3 regions of the Pseudarthrobacter sp. NCCP-2145 genome follow, and region 1 is predicted to be linked to each of the others. Evidence: riboswitches for the same ligand, from Rfam matches in the RefSeq annotation. Region 1 holds a riboswitch; each other region holds the start of a gene.
What was found. A riboswitch is a leader RNA that binds a small molecule or an ion and turns the genes downstream of it on or off. The one in region 1 is predicted to bind cyclic di-AMP.
Positions count from the first base shown of each region.

Region 2: linked by a shared signal. The riboswitch ahead of NFU08_RS07055 (hypothetical protein) and the one ahead of NFU08_RS20370 (LysM peptidoglycan-binding domain-containing protein) in region 1 are both predicted to bind cyclic di-AMP.
Region 3: linked by a shared signal. The riboswitch ahead of NFU08_RS06095 (NlpC/P60 family protein) and the one ahead of NFU08_RS20370 (LysM peptidoglycan-binding domain-containing protein) in region 1 are both predicted to bind cyclic di-AMP.

Region 1 is NZ_BRCG01000036.1:161-9,585, reverse strand. It holds gene NFU08_RS20400 (phenylacetate--CoA ligase family protein) at 1-459, shown strand, start outside; gene NFU08_RS20395 (globin domain-containing protein) at 485-1,681, opposite strand; gene NFU08_RS20390 (hypothetical protein) at 1,931-2,113, shown strand; gene NFU08_RS20385 (ribonuclease Z) at 2,180-3,157, shown strand; gene NFU08_RS20380 (APC family permease) at 3,154-4,596, shown strand; gene NFU08_RS20375 (YdiU family protein) at 4,593-6,068, shown strand; gene NFU08_RS20370 (LysM peptidoglycan-binding domain-containing protein) at 6,208-7,047, opposite strand; cyclic di-AMP (ydaO/yuaA leader) riboswitch at 7,051-7,252, opposite strand; gene NFU08_RS20365 (dienelactone hydrolase family protein) at 7,524-8,498, shown strand; partial or broken gene NFU08_RS20360 (lytic transglycosylase domain-containing protein) at 8,800-9,425, shown strand, end outside.
Region 2 is NZ_BRCG01000006.1:97,779-107,203, reverse strand. It holds gene NFU08_RS07080 (glycosyltransferase family 4 protein) at 1-6, shown strand, start outside; gene tadA (tRNA adenosine(34) deaminase TadA) at 29-535, opposite strand; gene NFU08_RS07070 (phosphatase PAP2 family protein) at 597-1,478, shown strand; gene upp (uracil phosphoribosyltransferase) at 1,491-2,126, shown strand; gene NFU08_RS07060 (glyoxalase superfamily protein) at 2,173-2,577, shown strand; gene NFU08_RS07055 (hypothetical protein) at 2,574-3,287, opposite strand; cyclic di-AMP (ydaO/yuaA leader) riboswitch at 3,293-3,455, opposite strand; gene NFU08_RS07050 (cell wall metabolism sensor histidine kinase WalK) at 3,549-5,078, opposite strand; gene NFU08_RS07045 (response regulator transcription factor) at 5,086-5,826, opposite strand; gene NFU08_RS07040 (winged helix family transcriptional regulator) at 6,526-7,392, shown strand; gene NFU08_RS07035 (histidine phosphatase family protein) at 7,462-7,989, shown strand; gene NFU08_RS07030 (hypothetical protein) at 8,067-8,735, opposite strand; gene NFU08_RS07025 (TetR/AcrR family transcriptional regulator) at 8,744-9,415, opposite strand; gene NFU08_RS07020 (YhgE/Pip family protein) at 9,412-9,425, opposite strand, start outside.
Region 3 is NZ_BRCG01000005.1:118,992-128,416, reverse strand. It holds gene NFU08_RS06105 (hypothetical protein) at 1-301, opposite strand, end outside; gene NFU08_RS06100 (alkaline phosphatase) at 673-2,193, opposite strand; cyclic di-AMP (ydaO/yuaA leader) riboswitch at 2,748-2,945, shown strand; gene NFU08_RS06095 (NlpC/P60 family protein) at 2,949-3,725, shown strand; gene NFU08_RS06090 (DUF3488 and transglutaminase-like domain-containing protein) at 3,864-6,152, opposite strand; gene NFU08_RS06085 (hypothetical protein) at 6,671-7,138, shown strand; gene NFU08_RS06080 (copper resistance CopC family protein) at 7,237-7,860, opposite strand; gene NFU08_RS06075 (hypothetical protein) at 7,941-8,546, opposite strand; gene NFU08_RS06070 (thioredoxin domain-containing protein) at 8,622-9,311, opposite strand; gene NFU08_RS06065 (cation diffusion facilitator family transporter) at 9,311-9,425, opposite strand, start outside.

The sequences.
Region 1 (9,425 bases):
CCGCCGGGAGAAACGGGGGCCAAGGTGCTGGTCACAGTCCTGTTCTCACGGACCCTTCCCCTCATCCGGTACGAAATGTCGGACAACGTAAGGCTGGGCGGCCGGGGCTGTCCGTGTGGACGCTCCTTCACCCTGCTGGAGGACATCGAAGGTCGGATCGAGGATGTCCTGGAACTGCCCGGTACGGCGGGTCCGGTCAGGGTCCACCCCATCGTCTTCCACCACGTTCTCGACCAGGCAGCTGCCGGCGGATGGCAGGTGGTGCAGGAGCCGGCGGGGCTGCGCGTTCTGCTTCTGGGCCTTGCCGCAGGAAACACCGCCCAGGGGGTCCAGGCTGCGGTCGCCGGCGCGCTCCACGCCGCGGGGGTCATCGGGACACCCGTTGACGTGGGGATGGTGGACCACCTTGAACGGACACCGCTGGGCAAGGCGCCCTTTGTCCGCCGGCTTAGCCGCTAAGCCTGTCCGCCCAAGGTGGTTTCCCCTACTGGAAGTCGGCCTGCCAGAGGTCCGGACCGAACACTTCGTACTGGATGTCCTTCGGCGGAATGCCCTTGGAGATGAGGCTGCTCCGCACGGACTGGAGGAAGGGCAGCGGGCCGCACAGGTAGTACTCGGCGTCGAGCGGGAGTTCGACGTCGTTCACGTCCATGAATCCGGTAAAGCCGGAGGCGTCGGCGTCCTGGTTGAGGAACCAGGTGTGCATGGTGCCGTCGGACAGCAACTCAAGGTCCCGGGCGACCTGCCGGCGCAGGGGAAAAGATTCCGGGCTGTCGTCGGCATGCAGGAGCATGACCTGGCGCTGGCTGCCGGCCTTCACCAGATGCGAGAGCATGCCCGCCATCGGCGTCACCCCGATCCCGGCACTGGCCATGACCACCGGCCGGTCCGTGTACTCCAGTACTACATCCCCGAACGGGGCTGAGAGCACCACTTCGTCCCCGACTTTGACGTCGTCGTGCAGCAGATTGGACATTTCACCGTCGGGAGTTCCCTGCCCGTGCACCCGCTTGACGGCGAAGTGGCGGTGCCTGCCGTCGTCCGCGCGGGTAAGGCTGTACTGCCGCGGCTGGTGGACGCCGTCCTTCATGCGCATCTTGATGGTCACATACTGTCCCGGCAGGGAAGGCTTCACCTCCCTCTCGTCGACGCGCTCCACAACGAAAGTGACGACGTCGTCCGTCTCCTGGATGCGCTCAGCCACCCGCCAGGTGCGCCAGATGGTCTCCGGTGACAAGTGCACAGCGTTGTACAGCCCCCGCTCCTGGTTGATCAACATGTTGCCCATCAGCCAGTAGACCTCGTCCCACGCAGCAGCCACGTCCGGCGTTACGGCCTCGCCGAGCACATCAACGATGGCCCAGAACAGGTGCTCGTGGACAATCTGGTACTGGTCAGGGCTCAGGCCCAGCGAGACATGTTTGTGGGCAACCCTGGACAGCAGGTGGTCAGGCAACTGGTCCGGTTTCTCCACGAGGTAACGGGCGAACGCTGCGATGGATCCGGCCAGCGCCTGTTGCTGCCGGCCGTCAGCCTGGTTTCCCCGGTTGAACAGGCCGTCCAGCAACTCCGGCCGTGCCTCGAACATGTGCTGGTAGAACCGTTTGGCGATCTCCTGGATATTTTCGCCGACCACAGGCAGCGTTGCCCTGATCACGGGGAGGGAGGTGTCTGAAAGCATGATGGTTACCTTCCGGATAACGGGTTTCCTGGCGCGGGGGGTGGCCCAAGGCGTGCAAATTTAGCAGCCGCACCAGCTCGCCGGTAGGGACCACCGCCCCTGTTCCCGAGCCACCCGGGCCACGTTGCAGACTCAACCTCACGGTGGGGGATGTTTGGCCAATTTCCTCGACCTGCGGCCAAACTAGGCTAAAATCATAAGCAGGCTGATGAATATCGGTTGGCAGGATCACTACTGAAGGAGTTTCACATGAACTTGGGAAGCATGATCAAAAATGCCGCTGGACGATTCGCAGGCAGGACGGGGACCGGCGGGGCTGCCCGCGGGACCGGGCTGAACGCCACCGGACGGACGCCCGGCACCACGGGTGCCGCAGGTGCAAGGCCGGGCGGCGCAGCCGGCAGGATCATGGGAATGCTCCGGCGGCGCTAAGCCGCCGCCGCATCCAACAAAGCAGGTACCGGAACTTCCGGCACCTGCTTTTTGGCCCTTAAAACCATGCGCGAGCTCGTTGTCCTCGGCACCGCTTCCCAGGTCCCCACCCGGACCAGGAACCATAACGGCTACCTCCTGCGCTGGGACGGCGAGGGCCTGCTTTTTGATCCGGGCGAGGGCACGCAGCGCCAGATGATCCACGCCGGGGTTTCCGCAAACATGGTCACCCGCATCTGCCTCACGCACGTGCACGGTGACCATTGCTTCGGGCTGCCGGGCGTGCTCTCGCGCATGGCCCTCGATGCTGTGCCCCACCCGGTCCACCTCCACTATCCGTCCTCCGGCGCGGACGTGGTCCGCGCCCTGGTATCCGTCAGCACCCCGGGTATCGACCTCAGGCTGCACCCGCACGGTGAAGGCGGACCGGTAGCCGAAGGGCTTGACGTCCGTCCCCTCAGGCACCGCATCGAAACCTACGGCTACCGGCTGGCCGAACCGGACGGCCGGACCCTGCTGCCGGAACGCCTGCGCGCGGCAGGGATTGCCGGGCCGGACGCAGGGCGCCTGCAGCGCCAGGGGACCCTGGGCGGGGTGCGGCTCGATGACGTCAGCGTCGCCCGCCCGGGCCAGCGTTTCGCCTTCGTCATGGACACTGCGCCCTGCCCGGGCGCAGAGGAACTTGCCGACGGCGCCGATCTCCTCGTCGCCGAATCGACCTTTGCCGACGACGACGCCGGGCTGGCCGGCCAGTACCGCCACCTCACGGCAGGGCAGGCGGGAGAGCTGGCGGCACATTCCGGCGCCCGGAGCCTGGTGCTCACGCATTTCTCCTCGCGGTATGGCGGCGACGCCGCACTGCTCTCGGCCCAAGCGCGCGCCCGTGCGGGTACTGCTGCGGTCATCGCGGCAGAGGACCTGCAGCGCATCGGCTTTCCCCAGCGGCGGCGCTGGTCCCAAGGCGCCGTGCTGCAGCACGGGCCGCTTACCGCATCGATGCCGAACCCCTCATCCAGCCAAGCCAGCCATGGAGGTCACTCATGAGTGCAGCTTCAGAAGAAGTGTCAGACGTTACTGCGCATGGCAAGGAGCCCACCCTCAAGAGAGTGCTTGGACCCAAGCTCCTCCTGCTGTTCATCGTGGGGGACATCCTCGGCGCCGGCGTCTATGCGGTGACCGGGACCATGGCCGGCACCGTGGGGGGAATCGTCTGGCTGCCGTTCCTGCTGGCCTTCGTGGTGGCCACGCTGACCGCCTTCTCGTACCTTGAACTGGTGACGCAGTATCCCCAGGCGGCGGGGGCTGCGCTGTACACGCATAAGGCGTTCGGCATACACTTCGTCACTTTCCTGGTGGCCTTTGCGGTGGTCTGCTCCGGAATCACCAGCGCGTCCACCTCGGCGAACGTCCTGGCGCAGAACTTTTTTGGCGGCCTTGAGATTAACGGCTGGATGGGCAAACCCGGCCAGGGCGTGATCACCGCGGTTGCCCTTGGATTCATGCTCCTCCTGGCCGCCATCAACCTGCGTGGGGTGGGGGAGAGCGTCAAGTTCAATGTGGTGCTCACGGTGGTGGAGATGGCCGCATTGTGCATTGTGATCGGCGTCGGGTTCTTTGTCATGGCCCAGGGGACCGGAAACCCGGGCGAGATCTTTGTCTTCAACGACTCCCAGGACAAGGGGCTCTTCCTGGCCGTCACCGCAGCCACCTCCATCGCGTTTTTTGCCATGGTGGGCTTCGAGGACTCGGTCAACATGGTGGAAGAGACCCGGAATCCCGAGAAGATCTTTCCCCGCACCATGCTCACCGGCCTGGGCATCGCAGTACTGCTGTACATGCTGGTGGCGGTGTCCGTGGTGAGCGTCCTCTCGCCCACCGAACTCGAGGGCATCCGGGAAGCTGAGGGCGCTGCCCTGCTTGAAGTGGTCCACAAGGGCTCACCGGACTTCCCCATCGACAGGGTCTTCCCCTTCCTGGCAGTCTTCGCGGTCGCCAACACGGCCCTCATCAACATGCTGATGGCCAGCCGGCTGATTTACGGCATGGCCCGCCAGCACGTCCTGCCCGGTGCCTTGGGGAAAGTCCTTCCGGTCCGGCGCACCCCGTGGGCCGGAATTGCCTTCTCCACTGTCCTGGCACTGGGCCTCATCCTGTACGTCACCAGTGATCCCGAAAGCAACATTGTGGCCAACCTGTCCGGCACCACAGCCTTCCTGCTGCTGTGCGTGTTCACTGCGGTCAACGTGGCCTGCCTGGTGCTGCGCCGCAAGCGGGATCCCCACCGCAAGGTCTTCTTCACTTCACCCGGCCCGCTCCCGCTGGTGGCCGCCATGCTCTGCGCTTTCCTGGCCGGGCCGTGGGTGGGCAGGAACATCATCCAGTACCAGATCGCCGGCGGACTGATGGCCATTGGGGTCATCCTGTGGCTTATCACCTGGCTGATCAACCGCAGGACAAACGACGGCGATAGGGTTGATTCATGACTGCAGCAGCAGAATCAACTGTCACCTTCGAGGGACTATTCGCCAGTTCACTCCCGGAACTCGCTGTTCCCTGGCAGGCTGAGGAAGCGCCCGAACCCGGGCTCCTGGTCCTCAACGATGCCCTCGCCGGCGAGCTGGGACTTGCCCCCGAATACCTCAAGACCCCCGAAGGCGTGCGGCTGCTCCTGGGGAACCACGTCCCGGCCGGCGCCACCCCGGTTGCCCAGGCATACGCCGGGCACCAGTTCGGCGGCTACTCGCCGCTGCTCGGCGACGGCCGGGCGCTCCTGCTCGGCGAACTGGTGGACGTTGCCGGGCGCCGCCGGGACATACATCTCAAAGGCTCCGGCCGTACGCCCTTCGCCCGGGCAGGCGACGGCCGCGCCGTCGTCGGCCCCATGCTGCGGGAATACCTCGTCAGCGAGGCAATGCACGCCTTGAACATTCCCACCACCCGGGCCCTGGCCGTTGTGGCCACAGGACGCCCGGTGCGCCGGGACACGATGCTGCCCGGCGCCGTCCTGGCCCGGGTGGCCAGCAGCCATCTCCGGGTGGGCAGCTTCCAATATGCCCGGGCCACGGACAACATGGAGCTCCTGCGCCGGCTGGCGGACCATGCCATCAGCCGGCACTACCCGGCCGCAGCCCGGGCGGAACATCCCTACCTGGAACTGTTCGCCTCCGTGGTGGCCGCCCAGGCCGGGCTGGTGGCCCGGTGGATGCTGGTGGGGTTCGTGCACGGCGTCATGAACACGGACAACATGACCATTTCCGGCGAAACCATCGACTACGGCCCCTGCGCCTTCATGGACGCTTTCAACCCCGGTGCCGTGTACAGCTCCATCGACGTCGGCGGCCGCTACGCCTACGCCAACCAGCCGGTGGTGGCTGAGTGGAACCTTGCGCGGCTGGCGGAGGCCATGCTGCCGCTCTTCCATGAGGACCAGGAACAGGCAGTCGCCCCCGCCGTGGAGGCGCTGGGGAAGTTCCGCAGCCACTACAGCGACGCCTGGTTCAACGGCATGAAGGCAAAGCTTGGTATCAAAGGCGGACCGGCCGGAAGCAAGGAGGGAGACGAGGCATCGGAACTGGTGGACGGGGTAATCGCCCTGCTGAAGGACGGCCCTGTCGATTACACACAGTTCTTCCGGAGCCTGGGCCAGGCTGCCCGGGGCGATGACAGGCCGGCGCGCGGCATGGTCCTGGATCTCGCCGCGTTTGATGCCTGGGCTGGGCGCTGGGCAGCCCTGAAGCCCGACGCCGGGCTGATGGACAGCGTCAATCCGGTGTACATTCCCCGGAACCACCTGGTGGAGGAAGCGCTGGCGGCTGCAACGGAGGGGGACATGGCCCCGTTCAACCGTTTCCTGAATGTGGTGAGGTCCCCGTTCCAGGAACGCCGGGGGCTGGAACGCTACACCGAGGGCCCGCCGGAAGGCTTCGGCGCCTACCGGACCTTCTGCGGCACCTGACCCGGGAAGGCGCCGGCCTCCGGACGGATCCGGAATAAAAAGCGTGGACGCACACAAGGGCGGCAGCCGGGAGAACCCGGCTGCCGCCCTTGTGTGCAGTGGCCTGGCCCTTACGGGCCGGCTGCTGTTGCCGTGGTGACTATGCCACCCGGACGAAGGAAGCGCCGCTGAGCCAGCTGATGGAGTGCACAGCAGTCTGGTTGCCGTTTACGCCGCCGCTGACAACCTGGCCGTCGCCGGCGTACACGCCTACGTGGCCGGCGGTGATCACCAGGTCACCGGGGGCGGGGGTGCCCACGGTGGTGCCGTACTGGTAGAACTGGCCGGGGGCCAGGTCACCAACGGACTTGCCGACGGTGCGCAGGGCCTTCTCCACCATGGCGGTGCAGTCCTGGATCTGGCCAACCTGGCCGTAGGCGTTGGCCAGGATGGCTGCACCGGCGCCGCTGCCCGTGGCTGCAACCGGTGCTGACGCGTAGGACATGTTCATTCCGGTGTTCGCCGGGGCGGCGGCAGCGGTCTGGACAGGAGCCGGTGCCGGTGCTGCAGCCGGTGCTACGTAGGCTGCGACCGGAGCAGAGCCCGCCGCGGGAATCTGGATCTGGTCACCGGGGTAGATGATCGTGGAGACTGAAAGCCCGTTGGCTGACAGGACGTCATTCAGGCTGACACCGTGCATCGACGCGATGGCACCAAGGGTGTCGCCCGATACAACCGTGTGGACGTTGCCGGCCGCTGCGGCGGGGGCTGCAACTGCCGCAGCGGGGGCGGCGGACGCCTGGACGCTAGCGGTCTCGGTGGTGTCCGGACCGTTCACACCGGCGTGGGCCGGGGCGCCGACGCCGAAGGCAATGCCGGAGGCTGCTGCTACGGCGAGAGCCGGACGGCCCAGGGACTTGGCCGAAACAGCCAGTCCCTCGATCACGATGGAGCGGGCCGGGGTTGCGCGGTGACGGGCAGTGGTGGAATTTTTTGACACAGTTGATCGCCTCTCCCATGCCTGCGGGGTGAGCTGTCGGGTTCGGGTTGGAGATACCCGGCCGGTAACAACTCCGAATGGAACGGAGGCGCTATCGACTTAACCCCAAGGCCTTCTGAAGGCCGCGGAAACTTGGTTCCCCCGTCCCTGCCAGCTGGAAAGCGTTGGTTCCCGGGTCAGTGGCAGGGCTCGGCATTCTGACGGGGAATGTCCCGTCTGGGAGGGACACCAGATGACCATAACCCGACTTAGCACCCATTGTCACATTTGGATAACATGCGAGGCGGTTCTCTCGGTTGCGCCATCGACTGGATTTCGCGTGCCATGGGGCTGTGGGTACGGATACAAGGCGCGCCGATTTTGCAGAGAGTGTTTTTTATCACAAAGCGATAAAGGTGGGAGCAGAGACCGCCGGGAAACCTTGTCCGGAGCTGGCTGGGGGAGGAGTATGTTCGGCACCCCCGAGGAGGCAGACCGTGACGCAGCTTGGCAAGTTTGAGAGATACCTGATCGAGGAATTCTTCGATGACTACCGGTCCGGCGCGCTGAGCCAGCGGACCTTTACCCGGCGTGTCGCCTTCATCACCGGCAGCATGGCGGCAGCGTCGGCGGCAATGCTGCTGGTGGGCTGTACCCCCACTGAGGTGCCACGGAGCACAGACCCCATGCCCACCCCGGAACCTTCCCCGACGTCCGCTGCGGGGACCGCGGGGTCGGGTGCGGTGCCCGGGGCCAAAAGCCCGCTCTCCGTCCCGGAGGGGGCGCCAGGATTGACGACGGCGTCCGTTCAGTTTCCGTCCGGCGGCGCCTCCGTTAGTGCCTACCTGGCCAGGCCCGGGCAGGAAGGGCGTGCTCCTGCCGTGCTGATCTGCCATGAGAACCGCGGGCTGACGCCCCATATCGAAGACGTGGCCCGCCGGTTCGCGAAGGAGGGGTACGCGGCCCTCGCGCTCGACCTGCTCAGCCGCGAAGGCGGGACGGCCGGCATGGACCGGGACGCTGTACCCGGCGCCCTCACCCAGGCCGGCGCCCAGCGGCACGTGGCCGACTTCGCCGCAGCACTGGAGTACCTCCGGGCCCAGGACTTCGTGGACGGCGGCCGCGTCGCCATGACCGGCTACTGCTTCGGCGGCGGCATCACCTGGCAGGCGGCCACCGAGCTGGACGGCCTGAAGGCAACAGCGGCGTTTTACGGACCTGCCCCTGACCTGGCCAAAGTGCCGGACATCAAGGCGGCCGTATTCGGGGTCTACGCTGAACTCGATCAACGCATCACCGGGCCCATGCCTGCGCTTAAGGATGCGCTGGCAGCCTCCGGCGTTGTCCACCAGCTCACGGTCTACCCCGGCGTGGACCACGCCTTCCATAACGACACAGGCGACCGCTACAACGGGGCCCAGGCGACGGCCGCATGGAACGACACCCTTGCCTGGTTCGGCCGGCATCTGTAAAGGGCCGGCCCTTCTGCCCTTGCCGCCACCGTAGCTGCCTCCGGTCCATAACGATGTAGAAACGTCCGCCTTCAACCTGAGGGTGAAGGCGGTAGGCTTCCCGACTATGTGCCGGTTCGTTACCAAACCCAGGGCGCGGCTCGCCGCGGCGCTTGTTTCGTGTGCGCTGGTGGGAACCCTATGGCTTACCCCAGCGGGTGCTGCGGAGGTCCCGCCCGGTGATTACCCCTCCTGGGAGGAGGTACAGGACGCGAAAGAGAGCGAAGCCGGGAAAGCCGCGGAAATTGCAAGGATTGGTGGTTTGCTGTCCGCCCTCCAGGACCAGTCCGAGACCACCGGCTCCGTGGCGGTGCAGGCAGCGGCGGAGTATGCGGTGACGGATGCGGCCTTGCAGGCTGCGTCTGCAAGGGTGGAAGCCCTGGCCGCGCAGGCCGCGCAGGCCGACTCCGAGCTGGTCCGGCACAGGAAAGAGCTCGGTGCGCTGGCGGCCCAGTCATACAAGACCGGTGGTACCAACATGGGGTTCTTTGTTGCCCTCGACGCCGTCCAGGGCAACACCGTGCATGGGCTCAACGTGGTGCAGATCGTGGGGGACAAGACCGCCGCGCTCGTGCACAAGGCGCAGGCCGCAGGAAAGATCGCTGCTGCGCTGGCGGCCCAGGAACAGGCTGCGAAGGATGAGCGCGGGCGGCTGTCCCTTGAAGCCGAAGCCAGGCTCACGGAGGCCCGGTCAGCCCAGGACGCCGTGGCCCGCCAGGCTGCGGAGGAGAAGCAGCGCAGCGAGCAGTTAACGGCGCAGCTGGCGTCGCTCAAGGGCACGACGGCGGAGGTGGAGAACGCCTACCGGCAGGGCCAGGCGGCGCTGGCTGCCTACGAGGCATCCCAGGCGGCCAAACGCGCCGCGGCGGAAGAGCAGTCCCGCCGTCA
Region 2 (9,425 bases), on a different contig from region 1:
GGGTGACGCTGACAGCCTGGGGCATGAATCAGAGCCGCGAGCGGTGCCCGGCGAAGAACTCACGCAGCAAGGCGGCGCACTCGGCCTCGCGCACGCCCGGATACACCTCAACCCAATGGTTCAGGCGCCGCTCACGGAGCACATCGAACACCGACCCCGCAGCTCCTGCCTTCTCGTCCCAGGCGCCGAAGACCACCCGGGGGATTCGTGCCAGGACAATCGCGCCGGCGCACATGGCACAGGGTTCAAGGGTCACCACCAGCGTGCAGTCGGCGAGCCGCCAGCCGTCTCCGCTGCCGCCGTCGAGCAGGGAAACCTGGCGCAGCCGTTCCGCCGCCTCGCGGATGGCAACCACCTCGGCGTGCGCGGTGGGGTCGCCCAGCTCCTCCCGCTGGTTCCGCCCGGAACCCAGCACGGAGCCGTCGGGCCCAATCACCACCGCTCCGATGGGCACGTCCTCGGTATCGAGGGCGCGCCGGGCCTCGGCGAGGGCAAGGCCCATCCACGCGTGGTGTTTCTTATCTGCGGAGACCATGGCTCAATGATAGTTTCGAAGGATACCCAGAGCCCGTGACGCACATCCGCCGGGAGGCACAGTGAGCACAGTCCGAGACCGCGTGGACAAGTGGATCAAGCCGTACGCCGCCTTGTGGCTGACCATGATCATCGGCGGGACGCTGGTGATCGCCATGGCACTCCTGGGTGCCGAGGTCTACTCGGATGTCGTGGACGAGGAAGGCCTGGCCAGCCTTGATATTCCTGCGCTGGAATACTCACAGTCCTTGCGGAACCCGGAGATGGACGCCTTCGCCACAGGATTCACCAACGTCGGCGGCGGGATCGGCATGCCCATCCTGGCGAGCATCCTCACAGCCTGGCTGACCTTCCTGAGCAGGACATGGCGGCCCATTGTCCTGGTGGGCGGGGCAGCCCTGGTCTCCACCCTGGCCACCACCCTGGGCAAGCGGCTTGTCGGCAGGACCCGTCCTGACCACTCCGAGGCCGTCCCGCCCTTCGAGACCTCGCCGTCGTTTCCCAGCGGCCACACCCTGAACACCACCGTGGTGATCGGGGTCCTGATCTACCTCATGTGCCTGCAGTTCCAGGTGCTCTGGGCCAGGATTGCGGCCATCACCGTGGGGACGATCTTCATTATCGCCATGGGCCTGAGCCGGGTCTTCCTGGGGCACCACTGGATGACGGACGTGATGGCGGGCTGGTTCCTGGGGCTGGCGTGGGTGGGCATCGTGATCCTGGCCCACAGGCTGTTCCATGTGATGCGGCGGCGCGAACACGCGGGCCCGGCACCCACCTTCGAACATCCGGTCCTGCGCGAGGACCACTCCGGAGACGCGGAAAGCACCACCGGTACCGCCCCGACGGCGAACGGCGGCGGTGCCCCGCCAAGGGTCGACGACGGCGCTTCCCAGTCGGGCACGGGCGGCGGACGGCAGGCGAGCGGCCCGGCGGCCGGGTGATAGTTTTGACCCATGCGCACTCTCGTTGTGGACCACCCGCTGGTCGCCCATAAGCTCACCGTCCTGCGGGACAAGAACACTCCGTCCCCGGTTTTCCGGCAGCTGACGGAGGAACTGGTGACCCTCCTTGCCTATGAGGCCACGCGAGAAGTCCGCACCGAGCCCGTCACCATCGAAACCCCCGTCAGCACGACCGTGGGCACCGCGTTCACCAAGCCCACCCCGCTGGTGGTTCCCATCCTTCGGGCAGGCCTGGGCATGCTGGAGGGCATGACCAAGTTGGTCCCAACCGCTGAAGTGGGCTTCCTGGGCATGGCCCGTGACGAGGAAACCCTGGACATCATCACCTACGCCGAGCGCCTCCCCGAGGATCTCACCGACCGGCAGATCTTCGTGCTGGATCCCATGCTTGCCACCGGCGGAACACTGCGCGAAGCCATCAAGTTCCTGTTCAAGCGCGGCGCCTCGGATGTCACGTGCATCTGCCTGCTCGCCGCGCCGGAGGGCCTGGCCAAGCTGGAGGAAGAACTCTCCGGTGCAAACGTCACCATTGTCCTGGCGTCCATCGACGAGAAGCTCAACGAAAAGTCCTACATCGTTCCGGGCCTGGGCGACGCAGGCGACCGCCTGTACGGCATCGCAGGCTAGGACTCAAGCCTTTCCCGCTTCCCAACACAAGGCTTAGCCTGTGCGCATGGACTGGAAACTGGAACTCGTTTTTGTGCCCGTGTCCGATGTGGACCGCGCCAAAGACTTCTACGTCAACAAAGTGGGCTTCAACGCCGATTTCGACGAGCGGCCCAGCGACTCCATCAGGTTCGTGCAGCTGACCCCGCCAGGGTCTGCCTGCTCCATCTGCATTGGGGAAGGGCTCACGGACGCGCCTCCAGGCACAGGGTCAAACCTGCAGCTCGTGGTCAATGACATCCAGGCCGCCCACGCTCAGCTGAAGGCCAACGGGGTGGAGGTCAGCGATGTGGACGTGCAGGACTGGGGCCATTTTGTGTACTTCGCCGATCCTGACGGGAACCGGTGGGCAGTCCAGTACATCCCGGGCCGGGACGCACTGGACCGCGAGGGGCACGCTGCTTCGGTTTAGTACCAGTTGTTGGCGTAGTGGAAGTTCAGGGCTCCACACGGGGACTGGTAGCGCTCCTGGATGTAGTTCAGGCCCCAGTTGATCTGCGTACGGTAATTGGTGAGGTAGTCGGCGCCCGCGCTGGCCATCTTCTCGGCAGGCAGGGACTGCACAATGCCGTAAGCGCCGCTGCTCGGGTTGGTGGCCGTGGTGGTCCAGTCTGATTCCTTGGTCCACAGGGTCTGCAGGCACTGCATCTGGTCGGCGGCCCAGCCGTAGGAGGCCAGCTGGCCGGCAGCGTAAGCCTGTGCCCCTGCGGGGTCGTTGACCGCGACGACGGGCGCAGGCTCCGGAGCGGGCGCCGGTGCCGGTGCGGGTTCAGGCGCCGGGGCCGGCGCGGGTGCGGGCTCGGGGGCGGGAGCAGGGGCCGGTTCGGCTGCCTGCGGTACCACGTTGATCGGCTCAGCTGCAGGAGCGGGAGCCGGGTTCGCCTGGATTTCGCTCTTTTCGATGCTCAGTTTCGACTGTGCCTCAGCCGCCTGAGTCTGCGTGGCTGCCACCTGCACTGCGGTGTCGGTAGCCTGGCCCGCGGCTCCAACGCCTACAAGGAGGGCGCCGGACGCTGCGAGGATGGCAGCGCGCTGGCCGAAGGACGGGGTTTTGCCTGACGTGCGCGGGGCGCGGGCTTCAGGGCCTGGTTTCGGGCGTGCTTTACTAAGGAACTTAGACATGATGGATCGCCTCTCACACCTGCGGAGTTAGCTGTCGGGTTCGGATGAGGGCATCCGGCCACACGGAAGAATCACGTGCTGGCTTAACCCCAAGGGCAGTTGAATGCCCGGGACTGTTGGGTCCCCCGCCTCTGCCTATGCTCAAGCGGAATCCGGGAAGCGGCAGAGCTTGGCGTCATCCGGATATGCGGCCCGAACGGGAACCGCACCCAATCGACGGTACAGGAGTGTAGCGCTTAAGTCACATTTTGGTAACAGGGATCACGCTAGCGGCGCGCCGTCTTGCGCCTGAACTTGCGGCAGTGGGAGCTGGAGCACGAACCGGGTGCGGCCGGGCTGTGATGTCACCGTGACCTTGCCCCCGTGCGCCTCAACAATGGACTCCACGATGGAAAGCCCCAGGCCGCTGGTTCCTTCCGTGCCGGATGCGCCAGGCCCGCCGCTCTTGCCTGTCCGGGCCGCGTCTGCGCGGGCGAACCGTGCGAAGACCTGGTCCACGAACTCCGGCGGAATGCCCCCGCCGTCGTCCGTTACCGTTACCACCGCGGCACCCTCCGGCGTCTTCCCCACCCCGGTGACCACGGTGGTCCCCGGCGGCGTGTGCTTGCGCGCGTTGGACAGCAGGTTCATCAGCACCTGCCGCAGCTGGGACGGATCCCCGTTCACCACAACGGGCTCGTGGGGGAGCTCCAGCCGCCAGGTGTGCCCGGGCGCCATGACCTTTTCGTCGCTGACGCCTTCCACCACCAGCTGGTTCAGGTCCACCTCGCTGAGCTTCAAAGGCTGTCCCTCATCAAGCCGCGCCAGCAGCAGCAGGTCCTCCACCAGTGCCGTCATCCGCTGGGACTGGCTTTGCACCCTGGCCAGCGACTTTTCCCCGTCAGGAGTGAAGTGTTCCGTCATCCGCATCAGTTCCGTATAGCCGCGGATGGCCGTCAGCGGCGTGCGCAGCTCATGGGAAGCGTCCGCCACGAACTGCCGGACCTTGGTTTCGCTCTTCTGCCGCGCCTGCAGCGCGTTGGCCACGTTGTCCAGCATCAGGTTCAGCGCGTGGCCCACGCTGCCCACCTCCGTTGCGGGATTGGAGTTCGACGGCGGCACGCGCACCGCCAGCGCCACCTCGCCGGCATCCAGCGGCAGCTGTGAAACGCGGGTGGCAACTTCGGAAAGCTGCTCCAGGGGCTTCATGGTGCGGCGGATCAGGACCGTTCCCACCAGGCCGATCAGGAGAAGTCCGCCCAGGGAGACAAAAACGAACGTCCACACCAGGGACGCGAGCGTGCTTTCCTTGGCGGCCAGGGGAAGTCCTGTCACCAGGACGTCACCAAAGCTGGTCTGGATGGCCAGCAGCCGGTAATCGCCGGTGGACAGTGTCCTGTCCACCGGCTGCATGTTGGCGGGCAGGGCCAGCAGGACCTGTTTGTCCTCCGTGGACAAGGGGGAGCGCGTGGTATTCGAGGTGAGGAAACCGCCGCTGTTGACCTGGCCGTTGAGGATCCGGGCGTTGAGGGTTCCGACGCTTTGGCCGCGGGCGTCCAGGGGATCCCTGCCGTTGAAGCCGCCCGAGGGAGGGCGGCCGGGATCGTTGGAACGGTCTGCGGCCTGGCTTAGCTGGTCATCGAGTTGCCGGGTGAGGAACGCGTCCATCGAGGCATAGCTCGCCACGCCCACCGCCCCGCAAATGGCGATCAGCAGGGTCATGGCCAGGAGGACAAGGCGGGTCCGCAGGTGCCAGGTGCCGGGCTTCAGCCAGCTCGGGGGCTGCGGCTCCGTACTGTGCGCTGACGCCATCGCTTTCCTAGTCCGCCGGCTTGATGACGTACCCGGCGCCCCGCACGGTGTGGATCATCGGCGGGTGGACGGCGTCCACCTTCTTGCGCAGGTAGGAAATGTAGAGCTCCACGATGTTGGCCTGGCCGCCGAAGTCGTAGTTCCAGACCCGGTCCAGGATCTGCGCTTTGCTGATGACGCGTTTGGGGTTTTCCATGAGGTAACGGAGCAGCTCGAACTGGGTGGCCGTCAGCTGGAGCTCTTCCCCGGCGCGGGTCACCTCACGGGTGTCAACGTTGAGGACCAGGTCTCCCACCACCAGCTCGGCGGTGTCCATCGCGGCCACGCCCGACCGCTGGACCAGGCGGTGCAGGCGAAGCAGGACCTCCTCCATGCTGAACGGCTTGGTGACGTAGTCGTCCCCGCCGGCCGCGAGGCCAACGATCCGGTCCTGGACGGCGTCCTTTGCGGTGAGGAACAGGGCGGGAACCTCGGGCGCGAAGGCGCGGATCCTGCCCAGGACCTCGACGCCGTCGAAACCGGGGATCATGACGTCAAGGACCAGGACATCCGGCCGGAAGTCTTTGGCCATTTTCACTGCCCCGGGACCGTCGGCGGCAACTGCCACGGACCAGCCGGCCATGCGGAGGCCCATGCTCATGAGCTCGGAGAGGCTCGGCTCGTCATCCACCACCAGGGCCCTGATGGGGGAGCCGTCCGGATGAGTGAGCGTGGGGAGGTTGTTTGTCATGGAGTGGGAGGTGGCCATGGAACAACTCTCCGATCATTGGTTTAAGCCCGGCTATGGCTTTCCTGTGCGCAAGCTGTGAATCCCAGCCTAGCGAGCTGGATCCGTGGAGGGTCCCCGGCGTGTATCCCCGCGTCCGCGGCCGCCCGGACGCGGACGTTCAAACGGCGGCATATCGGGCTTCGGTATGCCCAACATCCGCTCCGAACACAATTTTTTCTGTCCAAAAGCGGGGACGGCTGGACACGCCACCATGGTGAAGAGCGAGATTCCGCTATCAGACGCTCTGGTGAACGGATCAACCGCAGGACGCTCTTTGGTCGAACAAAATTCTGTAGACCACGTGGAGAAAGGCAGAATGCCGGATAACGAGCGTTATTTTTTACAGCGTCCAGAATTGTGATTTGGAACACTATCGCGGAATTTGTCTCATTATGCGGACGATCGCGTCCATTGTTACTTGCAAGTTGCCATTGTTACGCTGCACACTTCCAATGTGAACAAGAACTCAACAGCACCTGCAGCCGCAGAATATTGGCCCAGCACATCCGCTGCTGCCGACATGCGCTGTTGTCGAATGCACGCCTGACCTTCCCACCCTCCGAAGTTCTTAGGCATTCGCCCCCAGCCCAGCGTCGGGCGCCCCTCCCCAGTTCGCATTGCGGGGATTCCCAGCATTCGGGCCGCGATGACGGCCATTCACATTGAGGTAAGCATTCCATGTCAGTTGCATCCGGATACGTCCACATTTCTGTCCGTAACGCCGCCAAGGCCGGCCAGCCCTCGGGCCTCCGCCCCGGGTTTGGACCGCGCCCCGCCCTGGCGCCATCATCATCTGGAAGCAGCTTCCCCTCCCAGGGCTACGCGCCGCAGGGCTTCAACCCCAGCTCCTACGGGCAGCTCCGGGCGGTCCAGCCCGCAGAGGCGGCACCCATGACCGTGCCCACTCCCGTGGTGGCCGGTCCGAATACCGTCCGGCCCGTAGCCAACGACAACGTTGCCCGTGGTTTTGTCCTCTACATGGGCATTGACGAGGAGACGGCGGCAGCGGCCGGAACCTCCATCGCCAAGCTGGCCCAGGAGATCCGCGCCTACGCCCAGTCCCTCGTGTCCGGTGCCGAAAGCTACGCAGCAGTTGCCGTTGCCCCCGCCGGCACGCCCGGTTCCGCGCTCGACGTCGTCCGTTCCACCTTCGGTGACCCCACCGTCAACGCCCGCCAGCGCACGGAGGTCCCGCGTCCGTCGCAGGCACAGGAGCCGCGTCCGTCCGGCGTCCTGATCGACCTGGCCCGCCGCGAAGTCCACCTGGACGGCGAGTCGCTCAACCTGACGTTCAAGGAGTTCGAGCTCCTGAACTACCTCGTGGAGAACGGCACCCGCACCGTGGGGCGCGACGAACTCCTTGAGGGGCTGTGGCGCAACGCCGAAGAGGTGCCCAACGAGCGCACCATCGACGTCCACATCCGCCGGCTCCGCTCCAAGCTGGGCCGCCTTGCCAACACCGTGCGCACAGTCCGCGGCCAGGGGTACCGGTTCTACGAGCACCCCGAAGTTGTTGTCTGGGCCGCTCCGGAATACTCGATCTAGCACTACCCCTGCCGCCCTCCCGGGGGCATGTGCCCCCGCGGCTTGTGGCAGGTTCGCTAGGCTTGGGCCATGAGTGAGCACCATCTTCGACGGCTTGTGATCATGCGGCATGCCAAGGCCGACTGGCCGGGCGGGGTGGCTGACCACGAGCGTCCGCTGGAGGAACGGGGCCACCGCGAGGCGCCGCTTGCCGGCCGGTGGCTGCTCAAGCACAACATTGTGCCGGACTTCATCCTCTGCTCCAGTGCCCTTCGCACCCGGCAGACCTGCACGTGGGTGTGCTCAGAGCTGGGGGACAAGGCCCCCACGCCCAAGCTTGAGGACGGGCTGTACGCTGCCTCAGCGCTCCGGATGCTGACGGTCATCAACCATGTCCCGGATACAGTCACCACGCTGATGCTGATCTCGCACCTGCCCGGAGTGCAGGACCTTGCCATGCACCTGGCCTCACGCGATTCCGACCACGACGCCTACATGGATGCCGCCACCAGGTACCCCACCAACGCCCTCACAGTCCTTGAGACTGAAAAGTCATGGGCGGAGCTGGACGGACAGGACGCGCGCATCACAAGGTTCAAGGTCCCCCGCGCGCACTGACTCGAGCACCAACCAAGGCTTTGGCGGCGATCCTGCCGCCCGGGGTCAGCGCCGGGGCGCGGACTTGGCTCTTGGGGTCAGCGCCGGGGCGCGGACTTCGCGCCCCCTGCCGACGACGGGTTCCTGGCCGGAGGGGCCGACGACGACGGCCGCCTGGCAGGGACGGAAGGCACCCGCGCGGGTGCGCGGAGGCCGCCTTCGCCCTTGATGCCTGTGCCTGCTCCGCTTGTGCGTGCTGCCGGCCTGCGCTGGGCCGTTCCCTTGGCAGCCGGGCGGGCCGCCGTCGTCGTGCGTCTGTTCCCCGCTGCGCCCCTGCCGGGCCTGCCCTGCGTTTGCCTGCCCTTGCTGGCCGCGGTGCGCAGCCGCCGCCCCCGCGGCCAGGCCGCGCCGAGGAACAGGACGCAGAGTGTTGCCACGGCTGCAGCGGCAGCGCCGAAAAAGTAGTTGTCCGGGTCGCCGGTGGGGAGCGGCGTGCCGAAGACCGAGGGCTCTCCGGCAAAGGCCAGCTCCCACGTGCTGACAAACGCGAGGGAGAAGGCCACGGTAAAGCCGGTACCGGCACCGGCAGCCAGCAGGGCGATGCGGCGCCCCCGGTTCAGGATTTCGATAAGGCACGCCAGGCACGCCAGCGCCAGGGCACCGAGGAACGCCACGAACACCGGCTCGGCGAGCGTCATCCCGGTCAGCACCAGCAGGCCGGCCGCAACAATGCCGGCAATGACCGCGAACTTTCCGCTTTTCCCCATACGCTCCATCATCCCCGAGGACCGGGCTGCTGCAGCACGTAGCCGCGCATGAAGGCCATGATTGCCGCAACGCTTTGGTCACGGGTGCGTTCAGGGTGGTACGTCTGGCGGTCGAGCCCCACAACAAAGCAGGCACCGAAGATTGCTGTTTCAAGGCTGCCCCGCGGAACGGTGCTGTCCACGGGGTAGGCCTGAGCCACCCTTTCCACTGCCTCCCCAATCACGGCCAGCAGCTCGCCCCGCAGGACAGCGAACGTGCCCTGCCACTCGCTGGGCGTCCGCCAGTTCTCGCTGACCCAGAGCCGGGCAAAGGACGGGTACTCGGACATGAAGTCCAGGGCCTGCCCGATCATTGCCTCCATCGCGAGCAGGGGGTCCCCGGACACGGCGGTGGCTGCCCCCTGGGCCGCGGCCTCCTGGCCCGGCGCCTCCTGCAGGCGTGCCTTCAGGATGTCCACCCCGTGGCGGAGCAGCTGCGCAATGAGCTCCGATTTGCTGCCGAAGTTGTAGTAGACGGTCCCCTTGGAGACGCCCGCGGCAGCTGCGATCTCGTCAACGGTGACCCCCGCTGCGCCCCGCTCGCCGATGAGTTCCATGGAGGCGTCGAAGAGTTTCTGGCGGGTGGCGGTGGTCCTGGCGGGTCGAAGGGTCCTCACTGGCCCCGGCGGTCCGGCGTTCATACCGCGATCT
Region 3 (9,425 bases), on a different contig from region 1:
TGACCACACCATAGAGCAGTGCGATGCCCAGACGCCCGGCCCGGAGCAGGCGGAGGGTGATCAGGGGCAAGAAGATGCATGCGCCCAGCAGGCAGAGAACCTGGAGCCATTCGATCAGGGAATCCTCGTCAACCAGCCAGAGATAGAGCTCCTTGAAGGGAACAGTAGCCGCGGCGACAACGGCGAGGATAAAGGGAAGCAGGGCCACCAGCAGCGCCTGGCGCGGGGCGATTCCCCAGGTCTGGGAATCGGTTCTGAACCGTACAGCTGCTGGGGTGTACCACCGAGGGATGGCTGGCATCTTGCCTCCTTGACAAACTGGCTGGGGCCAAGTGTCAGTCGTTGATTCACAAGCGATTCCCCAGCGTCCCATGCCCAAAATCTGCTAGGGAAGATTCACGGGGAAGTTATGCGGGTTTCCGCACCCGCATTTCGAGAGGTACACAGCCGGCACCCAGCCAGTGGCGAAGGGTGAAGAACAAGCGCGCGCAGTAGGCTGCCGGGCTCAGCTGCCCTGGCACCGACCGGTTGCCGCAGTTTGTTCCGGACCTTAACGGGGTCCCCCGGGTGGTGTGCCTGCATCACTTGGCCGATCGGTTTGCAGGCCGCCGGGAGTCCCGTCGAGTTTGACCCGGGCCGTGGCAGTTTTGCAGTTCTGATTTTTCGCCAGGGTCAGCGCAGGACGCCCAGGGCGTTACCTACGATGTCGAACAGGTCGGTGTTGTCCACGCTGCCGTGCAGTTGCTCGGAGCCTGGGCCGTAGGCGTACACGGGCACGTCGGCGCCGGCGTGGTTGCCCGAGGCGTAGGTCAGCCAGAGACTGGCTTCCTTGGAGCCGTCCTTGACGTGGGGCGGGTCGCTCGGGGTCCGGAAGGTGGCGGGGCCGAAGTTTTTCGGGTCCGTTGCGCCGGTTCCGTTGGTGATCCCGGTTGAGCGGTCCGTGTCCTTGGAGTTTCCGTCGGACCGGGTGGGGGTGGAGTTATTGGCGGGGTTGCCGGAGTCGACGTTGACGGGGGGTCCGGCTGCTTCGGCATTGGTGAAGGTGCCCTTTTCGATGATGTTGAAACCCCCGGTTTCGTGGTCTGCGGTGACGATGACCAGGGTGTTGCCGTCCTTCTTGGCGAAGTCCAGGGCTGCGGCGACGGCGTCGTCGAAAGCTTTGACTTCCTCCAGGGTCTGGGCCGCGTCGTTGTCGTGGGAGCGTTTGTCGATCAAGGCACCTTCAACCTGCAGGTAAAAACCCTTGCCGCTGGTTTTCCGGTCAAGAAGCTCGATGGCTTTCTTTGTCATCTCCGACAGGGATGGCTCCTTCGCCTCGGGATCTTCGGGGTTGTCCTGCTTGGCTTTTTCGACGGTCAGGTTTCCCGTGTTGAACAAGCCAAAGACCTTCTCCTGTGCGGCCGCGTTCAGGGCTGTCCGGGTGGCAGGGATTTGGTTGGAGACTGAACCCAGGATTGCGTAGCCCTGCTCCTTCAGCGCGGTTTCATTCGAGGCATCGAAGCGGCCCAGGCCGCCACCGAGAATGACGTCCGTGGTGCCGTTGCGGGCAATCTGGTCTGCGACGGGGGTCACCCGCACATCACTGGCAGGCAACGGTTTGCCGGTGATCTCGGTGTCCTGGCACGCGTCGGCGGAGTAGTCGGGTCCCTGGCAGCCACGGGACAGGACGTGGCTCACCTGCCCGGCCGGCGACGCGTCGGTAACTTCGGCGGTGGAGACATTGCCGGTGCGGTAGCCGGCCTGCTTGGCCAACTCCATGATCGTCGGCACCACGGCCCCCTTGGCGTCCACCCCGAGGGCAGCGTTATAGGTTTTAATCCCGGAGGCCCAGGCCGTGGTTGCGGCGGCGGAATCGGTAACCAGTTCCGGATTAAAGTCGGCCTGGCCCGGCTGGCCGGACTTTTTCTGCACAGCGTAGGTGCTGACGGAGCCGTGAACAGGGAGGGTTTCCATCACCAGCCTGCCCTCGGCCCCGTAGAAACGCTCCCTGCCCGCCGTGACTTGGGTTCGGCCCATGCCGTCACCAAGCAGGTAGATAACATTCTCGGCTGTGGCAGGTGCTGACTTCGTGGCGTTAAACACCGCGTACCAGATCATCCCGGTTGCCACGGCTGCTCCCAGGACGACCCAAATGATCCTGCGTATCTTCCGTTCAGAGTCGGCGGGCGTGACGGCGGCCGGAGCTTGTGTCATCGGCGGTGCTTTCCTGTTCAGCGGCGGGGGCGTATGTCGGCTTCAGGGGCGGCGGTGTTTGTAGGGCTGGCCCTAGACGGTACCGCAGCCGCAGCGCCACCCATGGGTTTCTCGAAGCAATGGAATTGGATCCATTCAGAAAGGATACGGCTCGTGTTCCAGGACATCGAGTAAGTGCAGGACAACTCAGCCTTAATCCGGTTGGGCCGGCCCTGCCTTACTAAGCGGTGAGGCCCACCAGCGGGGTCTGTTCCAGAGGCAGCCCTTAAACAAGAGCCTCCTCGCAAGTGCCCGACGGAAAATGCAATTCGTCTTCGTCTTCTGTTTTCTAAGAGCGTGTTTCAGACTCCCGAAATGACTACGTGGCCGACCGGACAGGAATACGGGCACAGGGCAGTACATGGAGGCGGCAGCGCAATTGTTCATCCCTGGTCCTTAGTGCCGTCCTTTATGCATCCAATAAGAGGATCTGCGGCTCTGCGTTATGCAAATGTGACAACGTCGTGGGTTTTCGAGTAGGGTCAGACGCGTGCCGGTCTCAGAATGCGGCACTCCTGAGCAGATTGCCTAACTCTGCCGCTGCCTCGGGATCCGTTCGCATCATTCGTCCGGCAGAGACGGGGAAACCAATTGTGGCCTGCTTCGGGCAGGCCTTGGGGTGAAGCCGCGACTCCTGCCTTGTGCTGGAACTGCGGCCGGGTGTCTCCCATCCGAATCCGACAGCTAACCCCGCAGGCAGTGGGAGAGGCCCTTTCATGTCCATTCGCCGTGCTCACGGCCGCCACCGCGCGGTCCCCGTCCACACCAGCGCCCTTGCAGTCCTGACCAAGTCCGTCACCGACAACGCCGGCGGTGTGGGCCGCCAGGCGGCCGTCATCGCAGCAGCTTCCGGACTCGTTCTTACCAGTGGCGTTGCAGCCCAGGCAGCAGATGCCCCGACCCAGCGCGAGGCAGAGCCGGCCTCGACCCTGGAGGTTGCCAGCCAGGTCCAGGCGCCGCTCAGCGCAGACTCGACAGTCCAGATTTCCTACGAGCGCCCCGCCGTAAAGACGACGCCCGCTCCTGTCATCGAAGCGCCAACGCCTGTCGCCGTTCAGGCACCCAAGGCGGCCGTGCCCGCCGCGACTGCCGTCGCGAACGCCGCAGCGCCGGCCAAGGCCCAAGTCACCGTCACCCCCGCCCCTGCTGCCGCGCCGGCAGCCGCCCCGGCAGGCGGAGTCAACGCCACCATGGTCTCCTCGGCCTACGCCCAGATCGGCATGATCCAGGACTGCACACGACTGGTCGAGAACGCTCTTAACGCTGCCGGCATCCCTGTCGGAGACCTCGGTCCGATGCAGTTCATGAACTACGGCACTGTAGTCTCCGATCCGCAGCCCGGTGACATGGTCATGCAGCCCGGCCACGTAGGAATCTACGTCGGCAACGGCCAGGTTCTCAGCTCCGGCCTGAACGGCAAGAACGAAACCGCCGTTCACCCGCTGACGTGGATGACGTCAAAGGGTGCTGTCACCTTCGTACGCGCAGGCTAATAAATTTCTGAAGGCCGGCGATTCGGTGCCTTGGGGGCGGCGAATCACCGGCCTTCAGTATCTCTTGAGCAGCATGGGCCTCTGAACGCCGGTTTTTAAACTACCGGCCTGTTCGCAAGGACCAGACCGGCCGCTCGGTCACAGTTTGGGTACGGCCTGCCGCGACTGCTTCTTGTCGGCGTGCAACTGGCCCTCATGGAGCGATCTCGGCAGGAGCCTGGCTTCCAGACGTGCGGGAAGAGTATTGGAATCTCGTAATGCCCTTTTAACTTCCTGAACGTCGGCCCATGTTGGAGCCCCGGGGCCGGGTTTCGCGTTTGCAGCAGCGGAGTAGACCTGGAGTTCGTAAGCGTGACGGAGCCTGGTCAGTGATTCGATGGCCGGGCCGTTGAACCGGGCTTGATACATCAGCCGGCTGGTGAAATTCCGCGGTGTTTCCGCGGGGCTCGGACGGTAACCATGATCAACGGCGCTTTCGGTCGTCTCGGCCCAGGCGATGCTGGCTGCTTGTCCCGGACTTGACCTGAGAAATCGGCGCTTTCGTCCACCGGATCTGACGATGCGGACCAGAAATGGTGCGGAGGCCAGAAGTAGCAGGGCCAAAACCGCGCCCGTGAAAACGCTGCGATCCATACCGGAAGGGGCGGACGTGCCCGGCGTGCCGACGCCTGGAGGTCCTGGGGCAGGAGTCGGGGATATCCCGATGTCCGGCACGGGCAAGCCTTCGGATCTGAAGTCGTCCTCTACCGCGAGCCCTTGAGGAGTTGCCGGTTGCTGCGCATAGCCGGGGACGACTCCGCGGGAAGGAGTCGGTTCGAATCTAACCCAGCCGGCACCGCGGAAGTACAGCTCTGGCCAGGCATGGGCGTCCTTGGAATCAACGGCGAATTCGGGCAGCTCTTCCCCGCCGACCATAACGGTGTTCCCGGTTGGGTCCCCTGGGGCGTAACCGACGGCGACGCGGCTCGGGATCCCGGCCAGCCGTGCCATGACAGCCATGGTTCCGGCGAAGTGGACGCAGTAGCCGGCTTTTACTTCAAGGAACCGTCCAATGACTTCAAGGCCGGTGCCATCGTAGTTTCCTTCGACGGGTGCCTGCAGGGAGTAGGTGAAGTCGCCACCCCGCAGGTAATTTTGGATGGCCATTGCTTTGTTGTAGGGCTTGATCAGGTCCTCGGTGAGGTATTGTGCGGTTTCCCTGACGATGGGTGGAAGCTCCCCGGGCAGGGAGCTGAACCCGGCATCGACCTCATCTTCCCTGACAGGGCCCATGCCGGCCAGTGACTCACTCGTTAACTCCGGTGTTGAACTGATCACCTGATAGCTTTGCCAGGCTGCTGTCTCCCCCTTGGCCGACAGCACAGTCAGGTTTCGCGGGTCCCATGTCCACCTGCCATCAAGTCCAGAGATGCTCACCGGGGCATAGGGTGCCAGCAACCAGGGACTCGTAAAACTTCGGGTATCGATCCGGGTGGTGATCACACTCCCGCTACGGACCGGAAGGCCGGCTCTCTTTCCCATCTCCCTGATGCCGGACCGGCGCGAATCCAGGCGTGGGTCCGGCTGCCATCGTTTGCCCGAAAAGTCCTCCAGTGTCGCAAGCCGCAGATACAGTGGTTCATCGGCAGTGGTGGCATACGTGATTCGACCAAAACCGTCAGGCTCCCTGAGCGAGTTTCCCAGCGTTATGCTTGGGTCGAGCCCGGACGCGGCGCCCCACCACTGCAACCGGGCTCCCTGGGGAAACGTTCCTGCGTTGAAGCCCGGGATGACGGTTGGCAGAAAAAGAGTCAGGCTAAGCGCGGCCGCCCCGAGAGACACAGCACGAGCGAGGTAGCCGGCAGTTGAGTGCGCTGCCCGGCTGTGTACATCAAAGCTTTCCCGCCACTGCCCCGAGCCAAGGAGGAAGATGTAGCCGGCGGCCGCTGCAGTAAACGCGGGAACACCCACGCTTTCGGGAATGATGACTGCGGGGATGGAAAGGACAGCCAGCAGGGGCAGGCCACTGGTCGCCGGCATCCTGCAGGTGATGGCCAGGGTATCAACGAGCACTGCCGTCAGACCGATGGTCGCGCAGGTAATCAAAAGGATTCCATCACCAGGGACCACCGGTGCCAACTCGGATGACACGGTAAGTTCGGCGTTTTCGAGCAGAAAAGCCAACCGGTCTCCAGCCTCGGGCCTCGGAATGATGCCCAGAGTGCTTTGCTCACGGAAAAATTGCCAGATCAACGCCCCCGCAAGGGCCACAAGACCCGCACCCATGATGAGGGCAGGGGGCCAACGGAGGCTCCGCGCCCCTGCCGTCGCCCCCAACACGGCCACGGCAGTAGACACTACGTTTGGAAGCCAGCTCCAGCCATCAAGGACTCCATGGATGCTGAGCGATACAAGGACCACTGCCGCCACAGCTGCTACCGACACCATCAAGTGCCGCTGACCGCCAGCGGTCTGTGCGCGCTGCTCCGGTGAGCGCCACTGCTCTCGTGGATCGGGCGCCAGGAGCGACCGGCGTCTTATCGTCGTGGCGGTTTCCATCGAGATGACGTTCTGGCCCGTTACAGAACTAAGGAAACAGATGGATCAGAACCGTCAACGAGATACTCCTCAGCGCACATCGTCTCTTGTGCCCGGAGAAGGTGCTTTTGCCCGTAACAGATCTCCTGCCCGCGGAGCCCCTGATTAGTTGGCGTCATGGATACCTTCCTCACACTGCCAAAGGAAGAGCCCGGGACCCGGGGCCGGACGCCTCGCAGGAATAACAGCTCAAACGCGTTACTCCGGTGAAAAGTTCCGTTCCCCCGTAGATTCGCCCCGGCCAGGTTCGATCCAGCTGATGCTGTAACGTCAGGGGGGCCAAACATTTGCCGCGCCATCGTGCGGCGCCGGGCAGCCCCTGCGCCGGCCAAGCCCCATTTTTTAAGAGGAAGTCCATGGATACGACCATGCCAGATAAGACGACAAGCGACGGGGCACGGCCCGACGGGGACCAGGGAGGCACGGCCGGAATGCCCCTGGGCGCCAAGCGGCTGGTACTCCTGGGCGGATTAGGCGTTCCCGTCGGATTGATTGCCGGGCCGTACCTGCTCGGCCTGCAGCTCCTGGCAGTCGCCGGGGTAGTGGCGATAGCCGTCGCCTTGTCCTATCGGCACGGAACGGCGTGGTTTTCCCGGTGGTCATGGCTGACAGCTTGTGCGGGCGTAGCGTGGACAGGAGCCACCATCGCGTACTGGCTGACCATTGTTGCGGCCGCCGATGCGTCCGCACCTGCACCGCCGGTGTCCTCCGTATTGTTCTACGTTGGCTTCGCCGCATTCGGGCTAATGGCCGGGGCCGTTGCGGCTGCTGCGGTCTCCAGGTACCGGGACCGCAGGCGTTCAACGAAAGCCGGACAGCAGCCGCAAAAGCACTAAGACCACGCCCTAAAAAGAGATGCCGGCCCCGGTCGCACCCTTCGTGTCAGGTGGCCGGGCACGGCAGCTACGGTTCCAGAAAATCCCTCAGGGGTCAGTTACCCGTTACCGGTCTGCTCCCGGCGGCGCCGGGCGAGGTAAAGGATGCCCCCCAAGATGGCGATGATGACTGCGCCGATCCCTACGACGAGGGGACCATTGCTGTCATCCGGGCGCGGAGCCTTCGGAACGGTGTTTGCCGCCGCGCTCTGAGTCGGCGATGGTGCAGCCGAGGGCGGCACCGACTCTGTTGTCGAGGCTGGCGGTGCAGCCGGCGTTACTGCTGCGGGGTCCTGGACCGTGAAAGAGTAGTTTCCCTCGATGGGGTGACCGTCGGAGGAAACCGTCCGCCACAGCACCGTGTAGGGTCCGTTGCTTCCGGGGGCGACTCTGGTCGAGATCGTCGGGCCGGTCACTGTGACCTTGCCGTCGCTGAGCGTCTTTCCGGTTGAATCGGTCACGGTGATCACGCTCAGGTTCAGGCTCTCTGAATCCGTGGGCGGTTCTGACAAGGTGAGGGTCACCGTGTCAGGGGCGGCTGTCACTGTCGCGTCCCTGTCCGGGGACGTGGACTGGAGAGCGTCGTGGGCCTGCGCCGGGCCGGCGCCGATCACAGCAAGCAGCAGCGCCCCGGCGAGAGCCAGGCCCGCCCGGGAGCGTGCGTTCTTTTTTCGTACTGTCATGGGTTCATTCGATTCTGTTCGTATCCGGTCACCGCACTGCATACCGCAGGCGGGTTGCCCCGCCGTCACCGGCGAGGCGCTTAAGAGCAGCCGAATCCCGGCGGTGGCCCACGGACAACGGTTTGAACGGGAACCTTGGCGCAAAGAGGAACAGGACGCTGGGTACGCGGCGGCTGGCGGAAGCCCGGGGGAATAATGACAGGATCGATGGGTCCGTTGAGGGGACGCAGCCACGCCGCAAGCGCCCAGAGGGCGTCCTCGCCGCGGGCAAGGAGGAGTGCTGTGGCCAGCGTTGCAATGACGTGTGCGAACGTCATTGGTGAACCGGCGTCGGCCATCAGATGCCGATGGGACGTTGCGCTTTCCAGCATCAATGGGCCGGTGGCCGCCAGTCCCAGCCCATGATGTGAAGGCTCAGAGCCGGGCACGGCGCTGGCGGACAGCGTTGAGAAGGCCAGGTGCAGGCTCAGCTGGGACCCGCCAAGGTAGGCCGCAAGGAGGGGCGCTGTCATTTTCAGCCCCGCGAGCAGGACTGCGGAGAGTCCTACGACCGCGGCAAGCGCCATCATGATTGACGGCCCTGGAAGTTCGCCCCCGGCGCCCAGGTGTGCCGCGGCGGCGAGCGTGAGCACGGTCAGGGCCAGAACCCCTGCGCGGGGCAGGCGCAAAGGCGCGTGAACGACCACGTGCCAGCTCCTTCCGGGCGTTGTTCTGCTACATCATGTAGAACGATAGCGGTTCTGCAAGCAGCCATGTGCCGTCTATTTGACGGCGTCGTCGAGTTTCTGCCGGAATTCCGCTTCGGTGTTGAGGGTCAGCTTTTCACCGTTCAGGAAAAAGGTAGGGGTGCCGGTGACGCCGAGGGCTTTTCCGTCGGCGATGTCTTTGCGGATCCGTTCCTTGGTCTCTTCGGCGGCCATGGCAGCGTCGTACTTCTCCATGTCCAGGCCGAGCTTTTCGGCGAAGGTCCTGAACAGGGCGTTTTGGAAGTCCTGCTTCTCGCCCCACTGCGGCTGGGTCTCAAACATCTTGGCGGCCATCTGTTCGTACTTGCCCTGCTGCGCCGCGGCTTCCACTGCCAGGGCGGCCTGGCCGGAGTTCTTGTGCGAGGGCAGGGGGAAGTAGCGGTTCACGAAGGTGATCCGGTCCCCGTATTCCTTCTTCAGTTCCTCCACCAGCGGCGCGGCGGCGCCGCAGGCCTCGCACTCGAAGTCCAGGAACTCCACGAGCTGGGCTTTCTCGGTCGCGGGGGTGGTGAGGCGATGGCTGTCCTCCCTGACGACCTGGGCGTCCGCGACGGGCTGCAGGGCGGCCGGTTCGGGTTTGTTGAAGGTGAATACCGCGTACCAGATCAGGCCGGCGCCGACGGCGGCGGCCAGGAGGATCCAGAGGACGATGCGGACCTTCCGTGCCGGGTCGGTGGGCTTGGTGGTGGGTGTTGTTTTTGTCATCAGTGGGGGATGCTTTCCTGGTCGCGGTGGGCGGCGGGTTCGATTTGAAAAGTTGAGTGTTCGACGCTGACTTCAAAGTGTTCTGCGACGCAGCGCTGCAGGTCCGCCAGGATC